DNA from 4 places in the Streptomyces sp. NPDC003042 genome. Region 2 is predicted to be linked to each of the others. Evidence: riboswitches for the same ligand, from Rfam matches in the RefSeq annotation. Region 2 holds a riboswitch; each other region holds the start of a gene.
The links. Region 2 has a riboswitch for cobalamin ahead of ACWDYJ_RS02130 (cobalamin biosynthesis protein). Riboswitches for the same ligand answer to the same signal wherever they lie in the genome.
Positions count from the first base shown of each region.

Region 1: another riboswitch for cobalamin. It lies ahead of ACWDYJ_RS28785 (FecCD family ABC transporter permease); the one in region 2 lies ahead of ACWDYJ_RS02130 (cobalamin biosynthesis protein).
Region 3: another riboswitch for cobalamin. It lies ahead of ACWDYJ_RS06675 (ABC transporter substrate-binding protein); the one in region 2 lies ahead of ACWDYJ_RS02130 (cobalamin biosynthesis protein).
Region 4: another riboswitch for cobalamin. It lies ahead of ACWDYJ_RS30070 (ribonucleoside-diphosphate reductase subunit alpha); the one in region 2 lies ahead of ACWDYJ_RS02130 (cobalamin biosynthesis protein).

Region 1 is NZ_JBSFTP010000075.1:29,604-35,088, reverse strand. It holds gene ACWDYJ_RS28800 (sensor histidine kinase) at 1-798, opposite strand, end outside; gene ACWDYJ_RS28795 (DUF6326 family protein) at 1,110-1,565, shown strand; gene tnpC (IS66 family transposase) at 1,640-3,073, opposite strand; cobalamin riboswitch at 3,366-3,501, shown strand; gene ACWDYJ_RS28785 (FecCD family ABC transporter permease) at 3,685-4,713, shown strand; gene ACWDYJ_RS28780 (ABC transporter ATP-binding protein) at 4,713-5,485, shown strand, end outside.
Region 2 is NZ_JBSFTP010000002.1:180,182-185,666, forward strand. It holds gene ACWDYJ_RS02125 (cobyric acid synthase) at 1-972, opposite strand, end outside; gene ACWDYJ_RS02130 (cobalamin biosynthesis protein) at 969-1,928, opposite strand; cobalamin riboswitch at 1,966-2,119, opposite strand; gene ACWDYJ_RS02135 (hypothetical protein) at 2,285-2,506, opposite strand; gene ACWDYJ_RS02140 (anion permease) at 2,547-3,827, opposite strand; gene ACWDYJ_RS02145 (alpha/beta hydrolase family protein) at 4,148-5,278, shown strand; gene ACWDYJ_RS02150 (hypothetical protein) at 5,396-5,485, shown strand, end outside.
Region 3 is NZ_JBSFTP010000008.1:24,676-30,160, reverse strand. It holds gene ACWDYJ_RS06690 (DUF2207 domain-containing protein) at 1-1,232, shown strand, start outside; tRNA gene ACWDYJ_RS06685 (tRNA-Trp) at 1,297-1,370, shown strand; gene ACWDYJ_RS06680 (class I SAM-dependent methyltransferase) at 1,403-2,068, opposite strand; adenosylcobalamin (AdoCbl) riboswitch at 2,192-2,347, shown strand; gene ACWDYJ_RS06675 (ABC transporter substrate-binding protein) at 2,544-3,341, shown strand; gene ACWDYJ_RS06670 (FecCD family ABC transporter permease) at 3,338-4,378, shown strand; gene ACWDYJ_RS06665 (ABC transporter ATP-binding protein) at 4,375-5,175, shown strand; gene ACWDYJ_RS06660 (VOC family protein) at 5,214-5,485, opposite strand, start outside.
Region 4 is NZ_JBSFTP010000083.1:16,865-22,349, forward strand. It holds gene ACWDYJ_RS30065 (ribonucleotide-diphosphate reductase subunit beta) at 1-183, opposite strand, end outside; gene ACWDYJ_RS30070 (ribonucleoside-diphosphate reductase subunit alpha) at 246-2,621, opposite strand; cobalamin riboswitch at 2,765-2,898, opposite strand; gene ACWDYJ_RS30075 (GNAT family N-acetyltransferase) at 2,940-3,434, opposite strand; gene ACWDYJ_RS30080 (Uma2 family endonuclease) at 3,511-4,095, shown strand; gene ACWDYJ_RS30085 (YbdD/YjiX family protein) at 4,150-4,344, opposite strand; gene ACWDYJ_RS30090 (carbon starvation CstA family protein) at 4,341-5,485, opposite strand, start outside.

The DNA of each region.
Region 1 (5,485 bases), on a different contig from region 2:
GCGGTAGATCGCGGCCCCGACCGCCGGGCTGAGGTCGTCGAACTCGCCGAATAGCGTCACCTCGACGCAGGGACGCGTCTGGCCATCGGTGGCGAGCTGCTCGACCTCGGCCACGCCGGGCTGCGGCGCGAACTCGGTGTCCTGTGTGGCGCGGAGCACGCCGACGATGGCGCGCAGCTCGGTGAGGGTGCGGGTCGCTGCGTCCTCGATGATGGCCAGGGCCTCGATGGCACGCTCGGGGTGGGAGGCCGCGATGGCACGTCCTGCTTGGGCCTGGATGGCGATGCCCGAGACGTGGTGGGCGACGGTGTCGTGGAGTTCACGAGCGAGCTGTTCGCGTTCGCGGGCCTTGGCTTGGTCGATGTCGCGGATGAGGATCTTCGTGTGATAGCGGATCGCGGCGCCGAGCGCGGTGGCGAACAGGAAGAACCCGTATGATGCGACCGAATCCGCCAGGCTGGTGGTGTCGGCGACGTTGGTGATGGCCAGCCAGAGCAGGATGACGCCGAGGCCGCTTGCGGCTTCCCGACCGGAGCCCCACCGGAACAGGGCGTAGGCCAGGATCAGCGCCGCGGAGATGCTGTTCAGCAGGGCGCCTTGCGACCCGGTGAGGATTCTGACGATGTCGACGATCGTCAACGTGCCGAAGGAGACCGCAACCGCGACGAGCGGGTGCGTGCGTCGCCACAGCAGGGGGCCGAGGACCGCGAGCACCGCGAGTAGCAGCAGCGGGCGTGGCGCCAGGTCCTGGCGAAGCACCACTTCCAGCAGGGACCAGCAGATCAGTACTGCGACCAAGGCCCAGTCCCGCGGCCTCCGGTCCGGGGCATTCGTGGGTCGAGGTTCGGCCCACAGCGAGCGGAGTGTGTTGGTGGCCATCTGATCAGCCTAGGCGGCCCGCGTGCTCGGTGTATCCGCCGAAAGTACAAGAGCCCGGCTGTGCCAACGGCCAGGTCGAATCAGGCTCCGCGGCTGATGTGCCCGCCGCCGGCATCCGTGAAGGTGGAAGCACCCACCCAATCGAGCCAGGGAGCATTGTGATGAGAACGCCTCAATCCCATACCGCACTAGAGAATCCGCCGTCCCAGAGCACGCTGGAAGATCTGCGCATGCCCGTGCAGGCCAAGCTCGCAGCAGCATGGACCAGCTTCATGTTCCTCTACATCTATGTCGACTACCTCGCCCTGTACAAGCCCGGCTTCGTCGACGACATCCTGGCCGGCATCGTCCACGAGTTCGACATCGGTCCAACCTTTGTCGCCATTGCGCTCACGCTCATGGCCATCCCGATCCTCATGATCCTGCTCTCCGCGACACTGCCCGCCCGTGTCAACCGCACCATCAACCTCGTCGTAGCAACGCTCTACATCCCCGTCTCGATGTTCAACGCGGTAGGGGAGTCCTGGACCTACTTCTACTTCTACGGCCTCTCCATCGGACTCGAGGTGCTGCTCCTGGCCTTCATCCTGCGCTCCGCCTGGACCTGGCCACGCCGCACCGCATCACCGGCGACCCTGGCAGCCAGCCTCGACAGCGAGCCACTCCGCAGGCCGCAGCAGGCGTGACTGCCCGCCCCGCGCCCGACCATCCTTCGCTCGCGCCACCCGCGGGCACGGTCCATTCAGCGGTGACCTGATGGTCATGCCGGTGTGGCGATGCTCCAGGGATCGCCCAGAAAGGCGTTGCGTAGGGCTGTGAAGACCTCGACGCCGTGGGCTTTGGCCGTGGCGATGTAGGAACGGACGCGGCAGAACGCGGTGAGTCCTCGCATGCTGCGCCAGCTCCCGCTGATCTTGGCTTGGAGCTTGGCCATCCTGATCGCCTGCTCGGCTGGGTTGTCGGTCCACTCGACGTGGAAGTCCAGGGTGAAGTTGAGGACTTGATCGACTCGCTCACGCATCCGTTTCGCCAGCTTGTAGGCGTCGTGGCTGCGGCCGGCGGTCCCGGGGGTGTTCGCGTCGATGCCCTGCTGCGCGGTGTTGAGATACAGATCCCGCAGGCTCTGGCTCGTGGTCGTGGACAGGCCGGCCGCGCCCTGCGTGATCGCGGTGTCGACGGGGCGTCGTGCCTTCTCCAAGGTCTGGCGCATCTGCTCGGCCCACGCCTGATGTTCGGGGTCGGACTCCCACACGGCCTTGAGGTCGCGCAGCAGGTGAGCGCAGCACAGTTGCACCTGGGTGACCTTCCCGCCACGGGTGGTGTCGCTGTATTTGTGGTAGCCGTGCCAGTCATCGCGGATGAGCACTCCGGCGAAGCGCGGCAGGATGTCGAAGCCGTCCATGGCGGCGTGGCTGCGGGTCTGGTGCGCGCCGTACCAGATCAGATTGTCGGTGCGGGCGGTGTAGACGTAGCCGGTCGCGCCGTTGACCGGCACCGGGGTCTCGTCGTGGTGCAGCCGCGGCGCGGCGGCCAACGCGCGTTTCAGGTCGGTCTCGAAACCGACCAGCCGCGTCGACAGTCGCCGCAGGCAGGAGGCGACGAACCCGGTGGACACCGGGCAGCCGAACAGTTCCGCGAGCATCTCAGCGGTCCGCTCCATGCTGACATGCCCGCGATAAGCGATGTGCGCGGCGAACGCCCGCACGTTCGGGCCGTAACAGACCGGCCCGGACACCCCCGCCGGAGGCGGCGCCTGGGTGAGGTGCCCGGCCGAGCACCGCCGCCGCATCAGATCGAACTGGACCTTGCGCAGCGTCACCGGCGGGACGTCCCACTGCTGGACCGGGGTGAACCCCTCACCAGGGGCGTTCGAATCCAGACACTCGCCGCAGGTCGAGCACTCGGCGGGCTCGACTGGCACTGTGTCAGCCAACTCCGAGACCGGCGCGAACTCCAGGCCCGAGCCCGGGTGTCCCCGCTGCCCACCGGGCTTGCGGTCCTTGGACCGTTCTCGCCGCGAGTTCGCCTTATGCCGCTTGGCTGACGGTTCCCGACTGCCCGAACGCGCCGGTCGTGCAGGAGCGGATCGCCGCCGCGCTCGACGGCCGGGCGGCGGAGGTGGAGCTGGTCGAGGTGCGCGAGGAGGAAGAGGCCGCGCTGGGGCATGACCGGCTCGCCCACCGTGCTGATCAATGGCGCCGACCCGTTCGCGGTGGCGGGGGCCGCGCCGAGCGTCTCGTGCCGCCTGTACCGGGACGCGGACGCCCGCACCGACGGGGCGCCGAGTGTGGAGGCCCTGCGCGCCAGGCCCTCACGGGCGGGGGCAGCCGACCCATTGCAGCACCTGTTGTTGGCGTTCGTTTAGCTGTCGGGTCGCTGGCCGTGTTCTGCCGGTCCATCGTCTTCATCGGCCTGAGCACATTGGCTGCAGCACTCGGGCTCAGGGCCGTATCCGCTCGGCCCGCACGGCGCCGTGCCGGGAGCGCGCTAAGCTGCACACGCCCCGCGGGGGAAGTCCGGTGGAAGTCCGGCGCTGACCCGCAACGGTAGGCGGAGTGACGAACCTGTAGGCAGGTCCGTCCCCCGTGAGCCCGATTACCCGCGGCGGTGAAGGCTCCTGACAACTCGCCGTGGACTGCGAGAGGGTGCTGCGCCGGACGCACCACGTCGCGGTCTGCTCCCTTGGCGTGTGGCACGGCCCGAGGCGAAGGCGATCCGCCCGTGGCCATACCTGTCGAACACAGCAGCGCTGCCGCGCCGCCGCACGCTTCCCGAACGGGCACCGGGCCGGCGCCGCCAAGACGCGTGCCGCTGCCACCTCTTCTCGCCGCCCTGTGCGTCGCGCTGGTGCTCTCCGTCGTCTGCGGGGCGGGGATCGGGGCTTCCGGACTCTCCTGGGGCGAGGTGCTGCGCTATCTCTGGTCGGGGCTGGCAGGTGGAGCGATAGCCCCCGACGAGGTGCCGGCGTACACCATCGTCTGGGAACTGCGCTTCCCGCGAGCCCTGCTGGCCGCGGTCGTCGGCGCAGGGCTCGCGGCCATCGGCGTCGCCGTGCAGGCCATGGTCCGCAACGCGCTCGCCGACCCCTTCGTCCTCGGCATCTCCTCGGGCGCGGCAGTCGGCGCCAACGCCGTCATGCTCTTCGGTGCGCTCGGCGCGCTCGGTATCTGGGCGCTGTCCACCGCCGCGTTCTTCTCCGCGCTGCTCGCCATGATGCTGGTGTACGCGATCGCCCGCACCGCTCGTGGTCTGACCCCGATGCGGCTGGTCCTCACGGGCAGCGCGATGTACTACGGCTTCTCGGCCGTCACCACGTTCATGGTGTTCGCGGCCGAGCGCGGTGAGGCGGCCCGCTCCGCGATGATGTGGCTGCTCGGCAGCCTCGGCGGCGCCAACTGGGCCTCCCTGCCCGTTGCCGCGGGCGCCGTGCTCGCCGGCCTCGTTCATCTCACGCTGTCGGCGCGCCGACTGAACGCGCTCGCCATGGGCGATGAGACGGCGGCCGCGCTGGGCGTGGACGCGGGGCGGCTGCGCAAGGAGCTCTTCGTGGTCTGCGCGGCCGTCACCGGGGCCGTGGTCGCCGTCAGCGGTGCGATCGGCTTCGTCGGACTGATGGTTCCCCACGGCGTACGCATGCTGGTCGGCGCCGACCACCGCCGGGTGCTGGCCGTCGCACCGCTGGCGGGCGCGGTCCTGATGATCTGGGTGGACATCCTCTCCCGCGTCGTGATGGCACCGACCGAACTGCCGGTGGGCGTACTGACCGCAGTCATCGGCGTGCCGTGCTTCGTCCTGCTGATGAGCCGCCGCTCGTACACCTTCGGAGGCGCGTGATGCGGATCGACATCGATGACCTGACGGTCGAGACCGCGGGCGCGCGGCTGGTCGAGGACGTCACCCTGCGGGTGGGCGGCGGGCAGCTCGTCGGGCTGGTCGGACCCAACGGCAGCGGCAAGTCCAGCCTGCTGCGCTGCGTCTACCGGGCGCTGCGCCCCACGGCCGGTACGGTCCGGCTCGGCGGGGAGGACCTGCACGCGATGAGCGCGCGCGACGGCGCCCGCCGGCTGGCCGCGCTACCCCAGGAGTCGGTCGCCGAGTTCGACTTCACGGTCACCGAGGTCGTAGCGATGGGACGGCTGCCGCACCAGAGTGCCACGGCCCGCACCACCGCCGGGGACCGGCAGGCCTGCGAGGCCGCGCTGGCGCGGGTCGGCGCCGGACACCTGGCCGACCGCGGCTTCCTCACGCTCTCGGGCGGGGAGAAGCAGCGGGTCCTGATCGCCCGCGCGCTGGCCCAGCAGCCGCAGGTGCTCGTGCTCGACGAGCCCACCAACCACCTCGACGTCGCCCAGCAGTTGGAAGTGCTGTCGCTGGTGCGCGGCAGCGGGCTCACCGTGCTCACCGCACTCCACGACCTCAACCTCGCCGCCGTCCACTGCGACCTGCTCTACGTCATCGAGCACGGCCGGATCGTCGCCTCCGGCGCTCCGTACGACGTACTCACGACCGAACTGCTGACCGAGGTCTTCGGCGTACGGGCGCACCGCGTGCCGCACCCCGAGTCCGGGGCCCTGCACCTGCTCTTCGACCGACTCCCGCCCGCTCA
Region 2 (5,485 bases):
CCGCAGCCAGGCCAGCGCCTTCACGGTGCCGCGCGTACCGGGTACGACGACCAGGTCGGCGTCGACCAGTTCCTCGGCCCGGTCCACGAACCGCACGACCACGCCCGGCTCGGCTGCGAGCGCGTCGACGTCGGTGAAGTTCGACATCAGCGGCACCGCGCACACGGCGACCCGCAGCACGTCCTCGCCGACCGGCGGGGCCACCACCGACTCCCGTACGGCGCCCCGCAGCGAGACGCGCAGCCCGTCCTCCTCGTCGATGCCGAGGCCGTGCTGGAAGGGCAGCACCCCGTACGTCGCCCGGCCCGTCAGGCCGCGCAGCATCTCCATTCCGGGCTCCAGGAGCGTGACGTCGCCGCGGAACTTGTTCACGAGGTACCCCGCGATCAGCGACTGGTCCTCGGGGGACAGCAACGCCGTCGTCCCGAAGAAGGAGGCGAAGACCCCGCCCCGGTCGATGTCCCCCACCACGACCACCGGGAAGCGGGCGGCCCGCGCGATGCCCATGTTCACGATGTCGGTCCGGCGCAGGTTGATCTCGGCCGGACTTCCCGCCCCCTCGCAGATCACGGCGTCATACGTGCCCCGCAGCTGCTCCAGGCAGTCCGTGACGATGCCGAGCAACTGCTCCTGCCGACCCCCGTGGTAGCCGCGCGCACTCATCTCGCCCACCGGCTTGCCCAGGAGCACCACCTGGCTGCTGCGGTCGCTGCCGGGCTTGAGCAGTACCGGGTTCATCAGCGCCGTCGGCTCCACGCGGGCCGCCTGGGCCTGCATCGCCTGCGCACGGCCTATCTCGGCGCCCTCGCGCGTCACGAACGAGTTCAGCGACATGTTCTGCGCCTTGAACGGGGCCACCTTCACGCCTTCGCGCGCCAGCCAGCGGCAGATGCCCGCCGTGACCACGCTCTTGCCCGCGTCCGACGTCGTGCCCGCGACCAGCAGTCCGCCGCCGCGCTTCGCACCGCTCATCCGCGCCCCCTCCGAGTGCACCGTGACATGGCAAACCGCAACGTCACACATGAAGCCAGTGCCAGCCACGTCACCCGCCGCGACAGCCGCACCGCCCGCTCGATGTCAGCGACCTCCACCGGCCGCCCCGCCTCACCGTTCAGCACGGCCCGGTGCTCGACCCGCCCGCCGTACGCCAGCGTCCCGCCCAGCCGTACGCCGAGCGCCCCGGCGAAGGAGGCCTCCACCGGGCCGGCGTTGGGGCTCGGGTGCCCGGCGGCGTCCGCGCGCCAGGCCCGTACGGCTCCCCGCCGGTCGGGGCCGGCGACCACGGCGGCGAGCGCCGTCAGCCGTGCCCCCGGCCAGCCGGCCAGGTCGTCCAGCCGCGCCGAGGCCCAGCCGTAGCGCAGGTAGCGGGGCGACTTGTGGCCCACCATGGCGTCGAGGGTGTTCACGGCGCGGAAGGCCAACAGCCCGGGCACCCCGGCGACGGCTCCCCACACCAGCGCCCCGACCACGGCGTCGGAGGTGTTCTCCGCGACCGATTCCACGACGGCGCGCGCCATCTGCTGCTCGTCCAGGGCCTGCGGGTCGCGCCCGCACAGGTGCGGCAGCCGCTCCCGGGCCACCTCGGCGTCCCCGGCGGCGAGCGCCCCGCCGATGGCGCGGGCCTCCCGGCCGAGCGAGGTGCCCCCGACCACGGCCCAGGTGGCCACGGTGGTCAGGGCGATACGGGTGGCCGCGGGCCGGGAGCGCACGGCGCGGGCGCCCAGCGCGCCGACGGCGGCCGCGCCCCCCGCGCACACCAGGGTATGGAGGACGCCCCGGGCGCGGTCGTCGCGCCACAGGGCGCGTTCGACAGCGGCGGCGGCTCGTCCGAAGGCGGCCACGGGGTGCCCTCGGCGCGGATCCCCGAGGATCCGGTCGCCGATCAGGCCCGCCGTGGCGCCGTACGCGAAAACGCGATCGGCACGCATGGTGGCAGGTATGTCCTCACTCAGGGTCCGCGCCCTGGTTCGACGTGTCCGGCGGCGAGAGTTCCTGGCTCCCGGGGCGCACGCACCGCGTGCGCTTCCCGGTGACAGTGGCGGGACCGCGCCGGATTCGCACCGGACTTCCTCTCCATGCCGCCGTATTGGCTCGGGCAGTCCACCACGCACCGAGAACGCCCGTCAACTTGCCGTTGACCTGGCGCTGACTCGCCGTCGGCCCGCGGTCACCGCGCCGTCGCCCCGCCGTCGCCCCGCCGTGAGAACGCGGGCCGTGAGAACGCGCGCCGGGCATGCGAAAGCTCCCTCCGGAAGAACCGGAAGGAGCTTTCACCTGTGGCGTCTCAGCTGACGATCAGGTAGATCCCGTACGCGACGGCCCCCGCGACGAGCGCGAAGCAGGCGTAGGCGCCGCTGCGGGCCAGGGTGGCGGCCCCGCCCTGCTCGGTGGCGGCCTCGTGCTTGGAGAGGCCCACCAGGCCCAGCGTGAAGAGGGCCACGAGCGCGACGGTGGCGGTGAGGCTGACCCCGAAGACGGAGCCGAGTGCTGCCCAGTCGATCTTCATACTGCCGCTTTCTGAATGTCTCGGTCTCTGTATGTCTCGGTCAGACCGCGGCGGCCGGAGCCGCCGGAGTGGTCGTGGCGGCCGGGATGGTCGCCCTGAGGTCCTCGTCGGTCACGGCGGCGGTCGTACCGGCCGCGACGGTGGCCGGCGGGACGGCGACCATGGCCATGGCCGTGGTGACGACACCGGGCTGCTCGGCCGCGGTGTCCCCGGTGACCGGCTCCACGTCGTTGACGTTGTGGTGGTCGATGACCTGACGGCGCGAGATGAACCAGATGGCCACGCAGGAGGCCACGAGGAAGACCGTGACGGCCGCGACGCCGATGTCACCGCTGCGCATGACCAGCTCGGCACCGGCGGCGACCAGAGCGGCGGCCGGCAGGGTCAGGCCCCAGGCGATGAACATCCGGGTGGCGGTGGACCAGCGGACCACGCCGCCCTTGCGGCCCAGGCCCGCACCCATGACCGCACCGGAGCACGCGTGGGTGGTGGAGAGGGAGAAGCCGAGGCTGGAGGAGGCCAGGATGACGCTGGCGGCCGAGGTCTGGGCGGCGAAGCCCTGCTGCGGCTGAAGGTCGGTGAGCCCCTTGCCCATGGTGCGGATGATGCGCCAGCCGCCCAGGTAGGTGCCCATCGCGATGGCCAGACCGGCGGAGACGATGACCCACACCGGCGGGTTGGCGCCGGCCGGCAGGGCGTTCCCGGCGATGAGCGCCAGCGTGATGATGCCCATCGTCTTCTGCGCGTCGTTGGTGCCGTGCGCGAGGGAGACGAGACCGGCCGAGGCGATCTGACCGGTGCGGTAGCCCTTGGCGGAGGTCTTCTCGCCGACCCTGTTGCCGAGCTTGTACGTGATCTTGGCTGCCAGCAGCGCGGCCAGGCCGGCCACGAGCGGAGCGGCGATCGCCGGGATGAGCACCTTGGTGACGACGACGCTGCCGTTGACCGCGCCGATGCCGGCCGAGGCCACCGCGGCGCCGATCAGGCCGCCCATCAGGGCGTGGGAGGAGCTGGAAGGAAGTCCGACCAGCCAGGTGACGAGATTCCAGAGGATCGCGCCGACCAGGGCGGCGAAGATCACTTCTGGCTGGATGCCTTCCTCGTTGACCAGGCCCTTGGAAATCGTCTTGGCGACCTCCACGGACATGAAGGCGCCGACGAGGTTCAGCACGGCGGACATCGCCACCGCAGTCTTGGGCTTGAGGGCGCCGGTCGAGATGGTGGTGGCCATCGCGTTGGCCGTGTCGTGGAAACCGTTCGTGAAGTCGAACACGAGAGCGGTAATGATCACGATCCCGAGGAGAAGCGTTATGTGCTCCATTTACCCAGGCTTCTGTTTGACGTCAGTGGCTCGGCGACCGTAGGCAATCTGGATGAACGGAAGGTGAACTGAGTGGGGCGCGATGGTGTCCCCCCTCGGCGCGCGATCGGGACCTTCGTCCCGATTCTGCCGTAGATCCATCGATTAATGCACGTCAAAGCCGGGTGAATGAACCGCTCCACCCGGGACCTCCGGTGCGGAGGCCCGCCCCGGTGGACCCCGAAGGAGACCCAGATCACCTCCGGACCGCCTCTTCGCCGCCCCGCCCGGAACGATCTCCTCCGGTGGCCCGTCCGCCCCCGCGCCTCGACACTGGAGCGGTGCGTACCGCCACAGTGACGGCAGCGGCCGTCACCACGACCCTGATCGGTGCCGGAGCAGCCGCTGTCGCGGCCGGCCGGTACGCCGCCGACGTCGCCCTGCGCCCCGAACCGGGCCGCCCCCTGCGCGGCGGCCCCCGGCTCAGCGTCCACTCCACCGCCGCGGGACGGGTCGTGCTGACCCGCTCGGCGGCGTCCCTGCGCCCCGGTACCTACGGGCTGGACGCGCCGGGAGTGCACGCGGTGGTCGGCCCCGTCCTCGCCGACGTCCCCCATGAACCCGACACCGTCGTACGTCGCCTCCTCGCCGTCACCCACGGCAGCCTCGACCCCGGCACCCGTGTCACGCTCACCCCCCAGGTCCACCTGGGCAACCCGCGCACCGCCCTCGGCCTCGACCACGCCGACGTGGACGTCCCCGGCGAGCTCGGCCCGCTGCCCGCCTGGTTCGTGCCCGCCGCCCGGGACACCTGGGTGATCACCGTGCACGGGCTCGGCGCCAGTCGCGAGCACCCGATGGTGGTCATGCCCTTCCTGCACCGCCACCGCTTCCCCGTCCTCGACCTCGGCTACCGGGGCGACCTCGGCGCCCCGGCCCCTCCCGACGGAGTCGGCCACCTCGGCGAGTCGGAGTGGCGGGACCTGGACGCCGCCATCCGCTACGCCCTGCGCTACGGAGCCCGGCGCGTGATCCTGCACGGCTGGTCCACCGGGGCCACCATGGCCCTGCACGCCGTCGAGCGCTCGGCCCTGGCCGCCCGGATCTCCGGGCTCGTGCTGGATTCGCCCGTGCTGGACTGGCACGCCACCCTGCGCGCCCTCGCCGCCTCCCGCCGTGTCCCGGCCGCGCTCCTTCCGCTCGCGGTCCGCGCCGCCGAGGGCCGCGCGGGGCTGCGCGCCGACCGCCGTCCGCCGGGCGCGGAGCCGGGCGAGCTGCGCGTCCCCCTCCTGATCTTCCACGGGCCGGACGACACGCTCGCCCCCTGGGAGCCGTCCCGCCGGCTCGCCGCCGCCCGGCCCGACCTCGTCACCCTGCAGACCGTCCGGGACGCCCCGCACGGGGCGATGTGGAACGCCGATCCCGACCGCTACGAGGAGGCGATGCGCCGCTTCCTGATCCCTCTCATGTGAAGGGGCTGTACGGGAGGGAGTGGGGTGGGTGGATTGTCCCGGTCCGTCCGCCCTCTGACCTGTGGAAACGACCGGTTCCGTTTGGGCTTTCGGCCAGTGACGGGCAAGACTGCTTCCGTGACGTCCCGAAAGCCTGATGAGCAGTTGGCTCGCGACTCCAGACTCCGACTCGTCTCCCCGCGCTCCGTGGCCACGGCGCGCAAGGCG
Region 3 (5,485 bases), on a different contig from region 2:
GGAACGCGGTCGGCGCCGGATGGAAGGTCGACCTCGACGACATCCGGATTCACGTCGTGGCCCCGTACGACCTCACCGGTACGCGCTGCGTGCAGGGCGTGACCGGCTCCCGGCAGAGCTGCACGGCCGTAGAGCCCGAGCCGGGCCATCTCGTCGTCGCGCTCGACGGGCTCGGGGCGGGCGGGGGCGTCACGCTGCACAGCTCCGGCGCCGTGACGGGATCCGTCGGTGGGGCGGCTGCCCCGCCGGCGCCGCCCACGGGGATGCCTGACGGCGACGCGCTCATGAACCCGCTCCGGTCGGCCCTGCTGGCGGCGGCAACCGCCCTGGCCGGCGCCCTGGTGACGGCGCGGCTGCTGCGCCTCGCCGGCCGCGACCGGCGCGCGGACGCGCTCACGCCGAGAGCCGTTCCTCCGGAGGGATTGAGCCCGGCGCAGGGCGGCATCCTGCTCGCCGAACGGGTCGAGCCCCGGCACCAGGTGGCCTGGCTCCTCGGCGCCGCCATCGACGGCCATGTCCGCATCTTCGGCGAAGAGCGGTATCCGACCGTGCGGCGCACGACCCGCCGGGACGAGCACACCGATCCGGCCACCGAGACCGTGCTCGGTGAGATGTTCGCCGGCCGGGGGGAGTTCGACCTCGGCGCCGACGACCAGCGCTTCAGGACGGCCTGGCACACCCTCGGCGACCAGCTGGCCGACTGGCAGCGCACCAGCGGCCTGTGGGACCCGGCCGGCGAGCGCCGCTCCCGCACAGCGCGGCGGATCGGCATCGCCGCGGCGGTCCTGGGCCTGGTCGTCGCGACCGCTCACAGTCCGCTCGGCGGCTGGACCGGCTGGGAAGGGTGGCCGATCGTCGTCGCGGGCGCCGTGGTCGCGGGCGCCGGTCTCGCCCTGTGGCTGCGCGCCTGGGAACTCCAGGGCCGCACGGCCCGCGGCGCGGCGTTGTGGGGTCAGGCGGAATCGTTTCGGCGCTTCATGGCCGACCCGCACCCCACCGACGCTACGGCGCTGTACACCGCCTGGGCGGTGGCCCTGGGCGAACTGGCCGCCTGGCAGCGGGTGGTCACCGCGTCGACGACCGAACCCCCAGCCCCCGCTACCCCTTACGGCCCGGTGCTGGCCGTGGGCCTGATCGCCGCCACGGCGGTCTCGGGAGCGCCCCTGTCCTCCGGCGACTCCGTCGACTCCGGCGGCGAAGGCGGTGGCGGCGGTGGCGGCGGTTCCTGGTGACCGGGCGGGCTCCACGAAATGTGTGGATCTTCAGGCTCCGTCATGCGATGGTTGGTCTCATCGAAGGGGTGTAGCTCAGCTGGTCAGAGCAACGGTCTCCAAAACCGTAGGTCGCAGGTTCGACTCCTGCCGCCCCTGCAACGGATTCGGCCGCCGGTACGGGGCTGATGTCAGACGGGCCGGGTCTGCGTGACGCGCCACAGGCGCCGGGGGAGGTCCCCTTCCTCGAAGGCGTGGACCTCGTCCAGGTTCCAGCCGTCGGCGAGTGAGTCGACCAGTTCGCGGGGGAAGAAGTGCACGGCGAATCCGCCGTGCTCGAAGATGTCGTCGCCGTGGGCGGTACCCGCTCCGTAGTGCGCGTCGCCCGTGTGACGGACGGTGTAGACGAAGGTGCCTCCCGGGCGCAGGACGCGGCGGACCTCGCCGACCGCCGCGTGGATCTCCTGCGTCGACAGGGCCATGCACAGCAGCATGTGCGCGAACACCCCGTCCACGGAGGCGTCCGGCAGCGGCAAGGGCTCACGTACGTCGTGCACGGCGGTGGTCACCCGTCCGGCGAGGCCCTGCTCCCGGGCGGCGTCGGTCAGCTGTTCCAGGCCGAGCGGGCTGAAGTCCGTGGCCCGCACGGTGAAACCCTCCCGTGCGAGGTACAGGGCGTCCCGGCCGTGCCCCGCGCCCAACTCCAGGACGTCGGCCGCTCCGGTCCTGCGGAAGACGGCGGCGGCGTGGACCGCGGGGGCCGAGGGCTGCTCGCCGTACATGCCGGGGTGGGCGCGGTAGGTCCTCTGCCAATGGGCCCGTTGAGCCTCGCCCAGCTCCTTGCTGTCGTCCGCCATGGCCGACCACCCGATTCCGTCGTCTGTTCCGCCGCTCGCGCGCAGTCGGCGTGGACGCCGACGTGCTGAGGAGTGTGCCGCAATCCCCGGCCCCGGAGTGCACGGCGCCCGTCTGGCAGACTGGCCGGGTCATCCAGGCGGTGCAGGACAGGAAACCGGTGTGAATCCGGTGCGGTCCCGCCACTGTGACCGGTATTCCGCCCGCGGGATGCCGGGAGTCAGACACTGACGCACCGCCTCTGCACTTCGACCGGGGACGAGGATCCCCCGGAGAGGCTTCGCCAAGTCGCGTTCCCGCGCCGCCCTGCGCTCACTCATCCCCGTCGCGCTCCTGATACCGCTCGCCACGTGCGGCGGTTCCACCGGCGCCGACCGGCCCGCCGCGCGCCCCGGAGCCGCGCCAGGGTTTCCGTACACCGTCACCAACTGCGGGGTCAGCACCACCTACCAGACCCCGCCCGAGCGTGCCGTCACGATGAACCAGCACGCCACCGAGATCCTGCTCGCCCTCGGACTCCAGGACCGGATGGCCGGCACGGCCTACCTCGACGACTCGGTCCTGCCCGCCTACCGGCCCGCATACGACAAGATCAAGGTGCTGGCCGAGGAGTACCCCTCGAAGGAGATCCTCCTCGGCGCCAACCCCGATTTCGTCTACGGCGGTTACGCCAGCGCCTTCGACATGTCGCAGGGCCGCGACCGCGAGGGGCTGGCCACCTCCGGCATCAACTCCCGGCTGAGCGTGGAGTACTGCACCCCTGGCCCGGTCGGGCTCGAACAGCTGAAGACCGAGATCAGCGAGGTCGCCCGGACCTTCGGCGTACCCGAGCGCGGCGCCGCCCTCATCCAGGAGGAGCAGCGCCACATCGACGCCGTCACCGCGCGGGTGAAGGACAAGGCGAAGCCGGCCGTCTTCGTCTACGACTCGGGCGAGGCCTCCGCCTTCACCTCCGGCGGCAACGGCATCGGCAACGAGATCGTCTCCCTCGCCGGGGGGACGAACGTGTTCGCCGACCTCAAGGACACCTTCGGTGACGTGTCGTGGGAGAAGGTCATCGAGCGCAAGCCCGAGGTCGTCCTCATCTACGACTACGGCGGCACCACCGTCGAGGCCAAGAAGCAGCGTCTGTTGAACGACCCGGCCCTGTCGCAGGTTCCCGCCGTCAAGAACCAGCGGTTCGTCGTCCTCCCGCTGTCCTCGGCCGTCCTCGGCGTGCGCGTCGCCGACGCCGTCGAGTCCCTGGGCCGCCAGCTGCACCCCGACGCCGCGTGAGGCGGCGCGGCCGTACCGCGGCCGTTCTCGTCCTCCTCGGCGCCGCGCTCGTCGTGTCGGCGGTGGCGGGCCTCGCGCTGGGGCCCGTACGGATCGCCCCCGGCCAGGTGCTCGACATCGTGCTCGGCGGCCGGCGCACGGGCGCCTTCGCCTCCATCGTGTGGGACGTGCGGATGCCGCGCGTGCTGCTCGGGGCGGTCGTGGGCGCGGGGCTCGCGGTCGCGGGCACCGTACTCCAGGCGCTCGTACGCAACCAGCTCGCCGATCCGTTCCTGCTCGGCGCCTCGTCGGGTGCGTCGGCCGGGGCGGTACTCGTCATCGTGTTCGGCGCGGGGGCCGGAGCCGGGGCCGCCGGGATCGCGGGCGGGGCCGGCGTGCCGCTCGCCGCATTCGCCGGGTCCATGGCCGCGCTCGTCGCCGTCTACGCCATGGCCAGACGCGGCGGCACGATGACCACCGGACGGCTGATCCTGGCCGGAGTCGCCGTCCAGTACATCCTGTCCGCGCTCACCAGTCTGGTGCTCGTGCTCTCCGCGCACCCCGACCAGATCCGCTCCGTGCTGTTCTGGACGCTGGGCGGGCTGGGCGGGGCCCGCTGGAACGAACTCGCCCTGCCGGCCACCGCCCTGCTCGCCGGCACCGGCCTGCTCGTCACCCTCGCCCGGCCGCTCGACCTGCTGCTCGCGGGGGAGGAGGGCGCGCACACCCTCGGCCTGGACACCGGGCGGTTCCGGGCCGCCGTCTTCGTCCTCACCTCCCTCGTGATCGGGGTGCTGGTGGCGTACAGCGGGGCGATCGGCTTCGTCGGGCTGATGATTCCGCACGCCGCCCGGATGGTGGTGGGCGCCGGTCACCGGGCGCTGCTCCCGGTGGCCGCGCTGGGCGGGGCCGTGTTCCTGACGCTGGCCGACCTGGTCGCCCGTACGGCCGCCGCACCCGAGGAGATACCGGTCGGCGTGGTCACCGCACTGGTCGGAGGCCCCTTCTTCCTGTGGATGCTGCGCAGGTCCGGCCGTACTGAGGGGGTGGGCGGATGACGGGGAGTCCGGTGGAACTCACCGTCGAGGGAGTGCGTTATGAGGTCGACGGGCACACGCTGCTGCACGGAGTCGACCTCACCGCCCGGTCCGGCGAGACGGTCGGTGTGGTCGGGCCGAACGGCAGCGGCAAGACCACGCTGCTGCGCTGCCTCTACGGCACCCTGCGGCCCGCTGCCGGACGGGTGCTGCTCGACGGGACGGACGCGGGCACGCTGGGCGTGAAGGCCCGCGCCCGGCGTGTGGCGGTCGTCCCGCAGGACGCGGCAGGCACCTTCGGGCTGACCGTCCGCGAGGTCGTCGCCATGGGCCGCAGCCCGCACAAGCGGTTCTGGGAACAAGACAGCGCGGACGACGCCCGACGCGTCCGCGAAGCCCTGCAGACCGTCGGCGCGGCCGCCTTCGCCGCGCGCCGCTTCGACGAGCTCTCCGGCGGCGAACGCCAGCGTGCCCTGGTCGCCCGCGCCCTCGTCCAGGAGCCCGGCCTGCTCGCCCTCGACGAGCCGACCAACCACCTCGACATCCGCTACCAGTTGGAGATTCTGGGCCTGGTGCGCGGGCTGGCCGCCACCAGTCTGCTCGTCCTGCACGACCTCAACCTCGCCGCCTCCTTCTGCGACCGGCTCTACGTCCTGTCGGGCGGGCGGGTCGTCGCGGCGGGGCCGCCAGGCGAGGTGCTCACCGAGGAACTGCTGGCCGAGGTCTACGGGGTACGCGCCCACATCGGGGTCCACCCGACCACGGGAGTCCCGAACATCGTCTACCTCCCGGCGGGCCGGTCCGGTGCGGTGCGGTGACGCCGTGAGGGCGGCGAACCGCCGCCCCCACGGCCTCATCACCCGCCGTACGGGCGGGTGATGATCTCCATGCCGTGCCCGGAGGGGTCCGGGAAGTAGACCCCGCGCCCTCCGTCGTTGTGGTTGATCTCGCCCGGCTGCTTGCCGTGGGGATCGGCGAAGTACTGGATTCCCGCCGACCGGATCTTCTCGAAGGCCACATCGAACTCTTCCTCGGAGATGAGGAAGGCGTAGTGCTGCACGGTGATGGACTCGGCCGGGACGGTCGCGAAGTCCAGGGTGACCCCGTTACTGGTGGACACGGGGATGA
Region 4 (5,485 bases), on a different contig from region 2:
GAGGTTGTTCGAGACGATCGAGTCGCCCGTCGCGAAGAAGGCGACCAGCCGGCCGATCATGTGCTGCTCGGAAGGCGTCAGCTTCGCGAGGTCGGCGACGTCCGAGTGGAGGTCGACCTCCTCCACCGTCCAGGTGTTCTTGATCGCGTCGCGGTAGCGCTCGTAGAAGTCCGGGTAGCGCATGGGGCGGAGGGTGAGCTCGAAGCCCGGGTCCAGAAGGTTCTTCGTCTTGTCGGTGGTGCTGGTCACTGGCAGGCCTCGCAGGACTCGGGGTTCTCAAGGGAGCAGGCGAGCGCGTCCGCGTCGGCGACAGCCTCGGGGAGCGCTACGGGGGTTGCGGCCTGCGCGGCGCGGGCGATCTTCGTCGCCGGGCGGGAGCGCAGGTAGTACGTGGTCTTCAGGCCCTGCTTCCAGGCGTACGCGTACATCGACGAGAGCTTCCCGATGGTCGGCGTCTCCAGGAACAGGTTCAGCGACTGCGACTGGTCGAGGAACGGCGTACGGGCCGCCGCCATGTCGATCAGGCCGCGCTGCGGGATCTCCCAGGCCGTGCGGTACAGCTCGCGCACCTCGGCCGGGATCCAGCCGAAGCCCTGGACCGAGCCGCTGGACTCGCGCAGTGCCTCGCGGGTCTGGGCGTCCCACACGCCGAGCCGCTTCAGCTCGTCCACCAGGTAGGCGTTGACCTGGAGGAACTCGCCGCTGAGGGTCTCGCGCTTGAAGAGGTTGGAGACCTGCGGCTCGATGCACTCGTACACGCCCGCGATCGAGGCGATGGTCGCCGTCGGGGCGATGGCGAGAAGGAGGGAGTTGCGCATGCCGGTTTCGGCGACGCGGGCGCGCAGGGCGTCCCACCGCTCCGGCCAGTTCAGCTCGACGTCGTAGTGGTCCGGGTGCAGGACGCCGCGCGCGGTGCGGGTCTTGTCCCAGGCCGGGAGCGGGCCGCTGCGCTCGGCGAGGTCGCAGGAGGCCTCGTACGCGGCGAGCATGATCCGCTCGGAGAGCTTCGTGGACAGCGCCTTCGCCTCGGGGGAGTCGAAGGGCAGCTTCAGCTTGAAGAAGACGTCCTGCAGGCCCATCGCGCCCAGACCCACCGGACGCCAGCGGGCGTTGGAGCGGCCGGCCTGCTCGGTCGGGTAGAAGTTGATGTCCACGACGCGGTCGAGGAAGGTCACGGCGGTGCGGACGGTCTCGTCCAGACGCTCCCAGTCGATCTCCCCCTCCACGACGAAGGCGCCCATGTTGACCGAGCCGAGGTTGCAGACGGCCGTCTCGCCGTCGTTGGTGACCTCGATGATCTCGGTGCACAGGTTGGAGGAGTGGACGACCGAGCCCGGCTCGGCGGTCTGGTTCGCCGTGCGGTTGGAGGCGTCCTTGAAGGTCATCCAGCCCTGGCCGGTCTGCGCGAGGGTGCGCATCATCCGGCCGTACAGGTCGCGGGCGGGCATGGTCTTGCGCGCCAGGCCGTCCGCCTCGGCCTTGCGGTACGCGGCGTCGAACGCGTCGCCCCACAGGTCGACGAGCTCGGGCACGTCGGCCGGGGAGAACAGCGACCAGTCGGCGTCGGAATTCACGCGGCGCATGAACTCGTCCGGCACCCAGTGGGCCAGGTTCAGGTTGTGCGTACGGCGCTGGTCCTCACCGGTATTGTCACGCAGCTCCAGGAACTCCTCGATGTCCGCGTGCCAGGTCTCCAGGTAGACGGCGGCGGCGCCCTTGCGCCGGCCGCCCTGGTTCACGGCGGCGACGGAGGCGTCGAGGGTCTTCAGGAACGGCACGATGCCGTTGGAGTGGCCGTTGGTGCCGCGGATCAGCGAACCGCGGGCGCGGATGCGGGAGTACGAGAGACCGATGCCGCCCGCGTGCTTGGACAGGCGCGCCACCTGGTGGTAGCGGTCGTAGATCGAGTCGAGCTCGTCCAGCGGGGAGTCCAGCAGGTAGCAGGAGGACATCTGCGGGTGCCGGGTGCCGGAGTTGAAGAGCGTGGGGGAGGACGGCAGGTAGTCGAGGCGGCTCATCAGTCGGTAGAGCGAGGCCACTTCCTCGACGGCCGGGATGCTTTCGTCCGCGGCGAGGCCGCAGGCCACGCGCAGCATGAAGTACTGCGGGGTCTCGATGACCTGGCGGGTGATCGGGTGGCGCAGCAGGTAGCGGCTGTGCAGCGTCCGCAGGCCGAAGAAGCCGAAGCGGTCGTCCGCGCCTTCGGCGAGGGCGTGCTCGACCAGCGCGTCCAGGCGGCGCGCGTGGGTCCGTACGAAGGAGGCCGTACGGTCGGCGATGAGCCCCTCGCGGTGACCGACCTCCACGGAGGCGGCGAAGGAGGTGGCGCCCTGGCCGGCGGCCTCGGCGGCGACGGCCAGCGTCAACAGCCGGGCGGCGAGACGGGAGTACGCCGGGTCCTCGGAGATCAGGCCCGCCGCGGCCTCGGTGGCCAGTCCGCGCAGTTCGGCCTCGTCGGCGACGGAGCTGCGCCCGCGCAGGGCGGCGGCGGCGACCTTGCCGGGGTCGGTGTCGGGGAGGTCGGCCGTCAGCTCGGTCAGGGTGCGCAGCAGCGCGGCCCCAGGACCTTGCGGGTCGGACGGAACGGACTCGGCGCGCGGTGCGGCAGGCGCGATGGTCACGGGGGGAGCTCTCCCTCGCTCGGCCCGGTCATCGGCGGGGCGGGGCGCGACGGAGCGCATGCGGGCGTGGCAGGTACGCGTACACCGCATGGCGTCCACCGGCCCAACCGCGAGGCCCGGACGTATCGGCACCCGGTTCGGTCGAGCCGGGCGCGCTGTCGGCAGGTCCTCGGACTTGCGGGTGCACGAAGGGGTGCACTTCATACCGTTGCGGGACAGTTCCGGATTCGCACCGGATTCCCCTGCGGCGACAGCAGCCTTGAGCATACATGTGGGGGCGCCCGCTTGCGTGACCCCCCACATGTTGTGTCGGCGCGGCTACAGCTCCAGTCGGTACGTGAGGAGCGTCAGCCCCGGAACCGGGGCCCAGTCCCGCTCCGGAGTACGGACGAAGCCGAGCCGTTCGTAGATCCGCTGGGCGCCGGTCATGCCGCGCTGGGTGGACAGCACCAGGTGCGTGACGCCCTCCAACTGCCGGGCGCGGGCCACGCAGGCGCGGACCAGGGCCTCGCCCACGCCCCGCCCGCGGGCCTCGCGGGAAACGGCCAGCATCCGGAACTCCGCCTCGCCCGGCCCGGCGATGTCGGCCAGCGGGCTCCCGGGCGGGGCGAAGGTCACGCCGCCGAGCACGGTGCCCTCGTACGCGGCGACGAGGACCTCCCCATCGGCGGCCCGGCCGGCGACATCGCGCAGCACGCCCGCGTAGTACGCCTCGCCGGAGGTCAGCAGCCCGTCGCCCAAGTACGCCTGCGCGGTGAGCTCGCCCAGCTCTTCGTATTCGGCGGGCACTGCCGGCCTGATCAAGATGTCCATGCGGTCGAGTGTGCCGGACGGGTGTCGGTCGTCGGCGCTATCGTCGGAGAGCACCGTCGAAGAAGGTGAGCGAGGCATGACCGTGATGACCGACCGGCCCCACATGACGATCGAAGAGTTCGAGCACCTGGCCCGCACAGCGGCCCGCGAGGCGGAGGGGCTGCGACTGGAATTCATCGGTGGGGTGCTGAGGAGCAAGGCCATGCCGGACGGGGACCACGGGCGGGTCATTCTGTGGCTGACGCGGATCTGCGTGCAGCACCACCCGGAGTTCTGGCTGCACCCAGGGCGGGGGATCAAGGCAGAACAGTACCGGGAGGGCCGCGCCATTCCGGACGGGGTTCTGGCGCACGAGGACGCGTTCGTAGGACAGGGCCACTGGGTGGATCCGAGCCCGATCCTGATGGCCGTCGAGGTGACCACGTGGGACTCCGACACCGAGCGGCGCGACCGGATCGAGAAGCCGCGCGCTTATGCGCAGACCGGTATCCCCGTCTACCTCCTCATCGACCGGCTCAAGTGCCAGGTTCTCGTCCACAGCGACCCGGATGGCGACCGCTACGAGACTGTGCGCACCGTTCCCTTCGGCAAGGAAGTCAAGCTTCCCGAACCCGTCGGCATCACCCTCCAGACCGAGCCCCTCAAGGACTGGGTGCGCTGAGCACGCCGCAGGGCCCCCGCCCAGGATGGGCGGGGGCCCTGCGTACGTATGGGCTCAGCAGCAGCGGAAGCCCTCGCGGGGGTTCGCCTCGCGGGCGTCCGTGCGCTCGCGTTCGAAGGCGCGGCGGGTCATGACCTCCGCGTCCGGGGCGTGGGAACGGGCGTGGGCGACGTACCGGTCGTAGGCCGCCTCCCCCGAGAACTCCCGTACGTAGAACCGGGCTCGCGCGAGGACGCTGCGCAGGCTCATGACGACACCGGCTCCTTCGCCCGGCCGCCGCCCGAGTCGAGGCCGGCGGTCGCGAGTTCCGCCTTCTCCTCGGCCGTCGCGATCAGACCGGCCGGGGCGACGATCTTCGACTCGGTCCACGGGACCTCGGAGAGCTTCACGGACTCCGGGTTGCTGATGGCCTTGAAGCAGGTCCGGGCCGCGTCCGCCAGCACCACGATGATCAGGACCGCGAACAGCACCGACAGGACGCCGTCGACCGTGGCGTTGGTGACCACGGTGTGCATGTCGTCCATGTTCTTGGCGGGCGGCAGCACCTTCCCGGCGTCGATGCCGGTCTGGTACTTCTCGCGCTGCGCGAAGAAGCCGACCTTCACGTCCTCGGAGAAGATCTTCTGGTAGCTGGCGGTGAGGGTGACGGCCACGTCCCAGGCGAGCGGAACACCCGTGATCCAGGCCCACTTGAGCCGTCCGGACTTGATCAGCAGGGTCGTGCAGACGGCCAGGGCCACCGCCGCGAGCAGCTGGTTCGCGATGCCGAACAGCGGGAAGAGCTGGTTGATGCCGCCCAGCGGGTCCTTGACGCCGACCCACAGGAAGTAGCCCCAGCCGCCGACGACGACCGCGCTCGCCAGCCACACGCCCGGCTTCCAGCTGACCTCCTTGAAGGACTTGTGCACGTTGCCGAGGGTGTCCTGGAGCATGAACCGCCCGACGCGGGTGCCCGCGTCGACCGTCGTCAGGATGAAGAGGGCCTCGAACATGATGGCGAAGTGGTACCAGAAGGCCTTCATCGCGGTCCCGCCGATCACGGCGGAGAAGATCTCGGACATGCCGAGCGCGAAGGTCGGCGCACCGCCCGTACGGGACAGCAGGCTGCTCTCCTCCACGTCCTTCGCGGCCTGCGCGAGGGCCTCCGGGCTGATGGCGAAGCCGAAGTTCGTCACGGCCTGCGAGGCGGACTCGACGGTGGTGCCTATGACGCCGCCGGGGGAGTTCACCGCGAAGAAGAGACCGGGCTCGATGATGCAGGCCGCGATCATCGCCATGATGGCGACGAAGGACTCGGTCAGCATCGCGCCGTAGCCGATGACCCGGACCTGGGTCTCCTTCTGGATCATCTTCGGGGTGGTGCCCGAGGCGACCAGGGAGTGGAAGCCGG